Regions from separate parts of the Streptomyces sp. NPDC056128 genome, predicted to be linked through region 1. Evidence: riboswitches for the same ligand, from Rfam matches in the RefSeq annotation. Region 1 holds a riboswitch; the other holds the start of a gene.
The links. A riboswitch is a leader RNA that binds a small molecule or an ion and turns the genes downstream of it on or off. The one in region 1 is predicted to bind thiamine pyrophosphate.
Positions count from the first base shown of each region.

Region 2: another riboswitch for thiamine pyrophosphate. It lies ahead of thiO (glycine oxidase ThiO); the one in region 1 lies ahead of thiC (phosphomethylpyrimidine synthase ThiC).

Region 1 is NZ_JBHJVQ010000009.1:162,749-165,619, forward strand. Features, by position in the region: gene thiC (phosphomethylpyrimidine synthase ThiC) at 1-1,633, opposite strand, end outside; TPP riboswitch at 1,626-1,815, opposite strand; gene ACFC1X_RS20020 (YibE/F family protein) at 1,887-2,871, shown strand, end outside.
Region 2 is NZ_JBHJVQ010000012.1:173,720-176,590, reverse strand. Features, by position in the region: gene ACFC1X_RS23375 (thiazole synthase) at 1-299, opposite strand, end outside; gene thiS (sulfur carrier protein ThiS) at 303-503, opposite strand; gene thiO (glycine oxidase ThiO) at 500-1,714, opposite strand; TPP riboswitch at 1,712-1,823, opposite strand; gene ACFC1X_RS23360 (hypothetical protein) at 1,876-2,226, shown strand; gene ACFC1X_RS23355 (NAD(P)/FAD-dependent oxidoreductase) at 2,316-2,871, shown strand, end outside.

The DNA.
Region 1 (2,871 bases):
AGTGGGCCGTCTTGGCGGGCTCGGCCGGCAGGGTCTCGTCGTGGAACTCCCGTGCCGTGTCCGGGTCGAGGGCCAGGTTGAACTGGTCCTCCCACCGGAACTCGAAACGGGCGTCGGACAGCGCGTCGTCCCACTCCTGCGCACCTGGGTGACCCTTGGCGAGGTCGGCGGCATGGGCGGCGATCTTGTAGGTGATGACGCCGGTCTTGACGTCGTCACGGTTGGGCAGGCCCAGGTGTTCCTTGGGCGTGACGTAGCAGAGCATGGCCGTGCCCCACCAGGCGATCATCGCGGCACCGATGCCGGAGGTGATGTGGTCGTACGCCGGCGCGACGTCCGTGGTCAGCGGGCCGAGCGTATAGAACGGAGCTTCATCGCAGATCTCCTGCTGAAGGTCGATGTTCTCCTTGATCTTGTGCATCGGGACATGTCCCGGGCCCTCGATCATGGTCTGAACGTTCAAACGCTTGGCGGTCCGGTTGAGTTCCCCGAGCGTGCGCAACTCGGCGAACTGCGCCTCGTCGTTGGCGTCCGCGATGGATCCCGGCCGCAGGCCGTCGCCGAGGGAGTACGTGACGTCGTACGCGGCGAGGATCTCGCAGAGTTCCTCGAAGTTCTCGTACAGGAACGACTCCCTGTGGTGGGCCAGGCACCACGCCGCCATGATCGAGCCGCCGCGCGAGACGATGCCGGTCTTGCGGTTCGCGGTCAGCGGCACGTACGCCAGGCGCACGCCCGCGTGGACCGTCATGTAGTCCACGCCCTGCTCGGCCTGTTCGATCACGGTGTCCTTGTAGACCTCCCAGGTCAGCTCCTCGGCCCGGCCGTCGACCTTCTCCAGGGCCTGGTAGAGCGGCACGGTCCCGATGGGGACGGGGGAGTTGCGCAGGACCCACTCGCGGGTGGTGTGGATGTTGCGGCCGGTGGAGAGGTCCATGACCGTGTCGGCGCCCCAGCGGGTCGCCCAGGTCATCTTGTCGACCTCCTCCTCGATGGAGGACGTCACCGCCGAGTTGCCGATGTTGGCGTTGACCTTCACCAGGAACCGCTTGCCGATGATCATCGGCTCGATCTCGGGGTGGTTGACGTTGGCCGGCAGTACGGCACGGCCCGCCGCGATCTCCTCGCGGACGACCTCCGGCGAGACGTTCTCCCGGACGGCCACGTACTCCATCTCCGGCGTGATCTCGCCCCGGCGGGCATACGCGAGCTGCGTCACTGCGGTGCCGCCCCGGCCCCGGCGGGGCTGCCGCGGCCGTCCGGGGAAGACGGCGTCGAGGTTGCGCAGTCCGCCGCGCGGCGAGGTGTGCTTGATGCCGTCGTCCTCGGGACGGACGGGACGGCCCGCGTACTCCTCCGTGTCGCCGCGGGCGATGATCCAGTTCTCCCGGAGCGGAGCCAGTCCCCTGCGGACGTCGGTGTCGACCAGCGGATCGGTGTACGGGCCGGAGGTGTCGTACAGCGTGACCGACTGCCCGTTGGTGAGGTGCACCTGACGGACCGGCACCAGCAGGTCGGGGCGCGAGCCCTCGACGTACGCCTTGTGCCAGCCGATGGACTTCCCGGCCTCCGCGGTCTCCTCCTGGGAGGAGTTCTGCGTGGAGGCAGGCGTGCGTGCGTCCTTGATGGTCATGAGACCTACTCCCTACGCCGGCATTACCCGGTAACAGGTTCGGCGGTCGACGCAGCGGATTCCGTCCGCCGACGCTTCGTGGGATACATCACTCGACTTCGGTGACGTTTCCCGTGAAACATCGCTGGGACGGAGGTCAGCGCCCTCTCAGCCCGGTGCTCCGAGCTCCCGCGTGTACAAAGGTGCCCCCACGCTAACGCCCATTCGGGCGCGGTGAACAGAGGGCCCCCCTTGTTCTTGCGATGATCGGTCGGTGACCACACCGCAGCATCCCCCCTTTCCGCCGCACGATCCCCGCCGCGGACCGCACGCCGAAGAGGGCGCCGACCGTGGAGCCGGCGACCACGGACACGGCCACGATGGCGGCGGTCACGGGCCCGGTGCGGGCGGCGGTCATGGGCCCGGGGCGGGAGGAGGTCACGGGCACTCGCACAGTCACGGACCCGCGGCGCCCGTCTCCCGGCATCTGCGGAAGGTCATCGCCGCGATCCTGATCCCGTTCACCGCGGCGGTCCTGGTCGGGCTCGCCGTCCTGTGGCCGGGCGGCGCGCCGCCGCACGAGCGCACCGGCGTCGGCTTCGACCGGCAGACGCAGCAGGCCACCGTGACCAAGGTGGTGGAACTGAGCTGCCAGTCCGTCAACGCCTCGGGCTCCACCCCCACCGGCGACACCTCCACCGCCGAGGGCTCCTCCGCCGTCCAGCAGGCGAACGGCGAGTGCAAGCGGGCGACGATCCGCGTGGACAGCGGCAAGGACAAGGGCCGTACGTTCGAGGAGATCGTGCAGCCGGACCAGTCGCGGCAGTTGCACGAGGGCCAGCAGGTCGTGGTCGCCTACGAACCCTCCGCACCGCGGGACCTGCAGTACTCGGTGACCGACATCAACCGCCGGCTCCCCCTCGCCCTGCTCGCCGGCATCTTCGCGCTGGCCGTGGTGGCCGTCGGAAGGCTGCGGGGCCTGATGGCGCTGATCTCCCTGGCGATCAGCTTCCTGCTGCTGAACTTCTTCATCCTCCCCGCGATCCTCCAGGGTTCGAACCCGCTGGTCGTCGCGGTGATCGGGTCCAGCGCCATCATGCTGATCGCGCTGTATCTGTGTCATGGCCTCTCCGCGCGCACGTCCGTGGCGGTGCTCGGCACGCTGATCTCCCTGTTGCTGATCGGCGTTCTCGGGTCGCTGTTCATCGGCTGGGCGGCGCTGACCGGCAACACGGACGACAACACCGGCCTCATTCACG
Region 2 (2,871 bases), on a different contig from region 1:
TCCAGCTTGACCAGGTCCGTGCCGAGCGCCTCGCGTGCGAGCCGGGCGGTGAGCACCGCCTCCCCGGCGGTGAAGCAGCCGGCCGTGTTGGGCAGCACCCGGATGCCGAGCTTCTCCAGCACCGACAGCACGGACCCGTGCACCGACGCGTTCACGCGCCGCATCGCGACCGTGGTCAGCTCCGTCCCGGAGGCCACCAGCGCGCGCTCCAGCACGTCCAGGCTGGGCGCCCCGCCGGTACCCATGATCAGACGGGACGCGTACGACGTGCCGTCGAGGACAAAGGGATCGTCGGCCATGGTTCAGCCTCCTTGCACAGCGGTGAGGACCTCGACGCGGTCGCCGTCGGCCAGGGCGGTGGCGGACCACCGCGCGCGCGGGACCACGGTTTCGTTCAGGGCGGCGGCCACTCCGGACGGCGCGGTGGTGAGCGTGCCCACCAGGGCGTCCAGGGCGGTACCGGGAGCCACCTCGCGCGGCTCGCCGTTGACGGAGATGTTCATGCGGACTGCTCCGAGAGTGCGGGGGCGGCGTCGAAGCGCCGGGGGGTGAAGGGGCGGGCCTCGTCCGGCAGCTCCCCGGTGGTCAGGGCGTGCGCCATGGCGTCGCCGGTGACGGGGGTGAGCAGGACGCCGTTGCGGTGGTGCCCGGTGGCCAGCAGCAGCCCGTCGAGGCCGGTCGGTCCGAGCAGCGGGGCGTTGTCGGGGGAGGTGGGGCGCAGGCCCGCGCGGGTCTCCGTCAGGGGCAGCTCCGTGATGCCGGGGACCAGCTCGTGGGCGTCGCGCAGCAGCTCGTAGACGCCCCCCGCGGTCACGGTGGTGTCCCAGCCCAGCTCCTCGCTGGTGGCGCCGACGACCAGCTCGCCGCTCTCCCGGGGCACCAGGTAGACGTGGTTGCCGCGCACCACGGCGCGCACGGTGCGGTTCAGCAGCGGCCCGTGCGTCCGCGGCATCGTCAGCCGCAGCACTTGCCCCTTCACCGGCCGTACCGGCGGCAGCACGGCGTCCGGTACGCCCGCGAGCCGCCCGCTCAGGCTGCCCCCGGCCAGCACCACCTGCCCGGCCTCCAGCGCGGTTCCGTCGGCGGTGGCGACCCCGGTGGCCCGCTCCCCGGGCCCGACGATGAGCCGGTCGGCCCACACCCGGTGGAAGACCACGCCCGCCCGCTCACAGGCGGCCACGAGCGCGTGGGTGAGGCGCCGGGGGTCGATCTGGTGGTCGCCGTCCACCCGCAGGCCCCCGCGCACGCCCGGCGCGAGCATCGGCTCCAGGCGCCGGCACTCACGTCCCGACAGCCACTCGGACTCCAGGCCGGAGCGCTGCTGGAGGGCGTGCAGTTCGCGCAGGTGGGCGCGGTCGTCGGCGTCCAGCGCGACGGCGAGGGTGCCGCAGCGGCGGTAGCCCAGGTCATGACCGGTGACGTCGGTCAGCTCGGCCGCGAACTCCGGGTAGCGGCGGGCCGAGGCGAGGTTCAGCGAGAGCAGCGTCTGCTCGCCGTAGTGCAGCTCCGTGACGGCGGCCAGCATCCCGGCCGCCACCTGCGCCGCCCCGCCGCCCGGCTCGGGATCCACGAGGGCGGTGACGAGCCCGCGCTGCGCGGCCCGCCAGGCGGTGACCAGACCGATGACGCCACCGCCCACCACGAGGACGTCGGGCCTACGGGACACGGTGGGTGACGACACGGTGTGTGACGAGCTGTGTGTTGAGGACGGCATGGGCGTCCAGCCCCTCCCTTCGCCGGCATGACCCGGATCAGGTTCGTACGGTCGGAGGCCGCCAGCCTCCCTCTCAGCCCGGTGCGTCCGGGCTCCCGCGAGTGCTTTACGTTGGCCAGCCTAGCCCGCAGCGCCTCGCACTCGTAAGGGAGCCTCCGCCCGTGACCCGTTCACTCCACGGACTCGTCCTCGCCCCCGTCGCCGACCAGGCGCCCGGCCAGGTGGGCACCCGCACCCGGTTCACGTACCACGAGCGGGACGGCGCCGTCTGGGCCGACTACGCGGGCGGCGACGTCGTCCGCGGCCACCTGGTGGGTACCCGCGCGGGGGACCGGCTCGACTTCCGGTACGTGCAGCTCAGGACCGACGGCAGCACGGCGTCGGGGCACTGCGTGTCGACCGTGGTGGAGCTGCCGGACGGCCAGGTGCGCCTGGAGGAGAGCTGGGAGTGGGAGTCGCGCCCCGGCAGCGGCACGAGCGTTGTGGAGCAGGTCACGGTGCACGAGCACTGACTGACAAATTGTCAGGTGGCTAAGGTGATCAGGTGAGCGAGCAGACGCGGGAGCGGGGACCGGAACCGGCGGCGGACGACGCGCGCCGCGTGGTCGTGGTGGGCGCCGGCATGGCGGGCGTGCAGACCGCCGTCGCCCTGCGGGAACAGGGCTTCACCGGCACCGTGACACTGATCGGCGCCGAGCCCCACCAGCCCTACGACCGGCCTCCGCTGTCCAAGGCCGTCCTGCTCGGCACGGCCGAGGGCTCCGCCTTCGACGTCGACTTCGAGGCACTCGGCATCACCCTGCGGCTCGGCTGCGAGGCCCTGGGCGTCCGCCCCGGCGCGCACCTCCTGGACACCTCCGAGGGACCCGTGCCGTACGACTCCCTGGTCCTCGCGACCGGCGCCGAACCGGTCCGGCTCCCCGGCACCGACGGCGTGCCGGGCGTGCACCTGCTGCGCACCCTGGACGACGCCGAACGGCTGCGCCCCGTCCTCGCCCGCCGCCACGACATCGTCGTCGTCGGCGCGGGCTGGATCGGCGCCGAGTTCGCCACCGCCGCGCGTGAGGCCGGCTGCGCGGTGACCGTGGTGGAGGCCGCCGACCGGCCGCTCGCCGACGCGCTGCCCGCCGAGGTGGCCGCGCCGATGACCGCCTGGT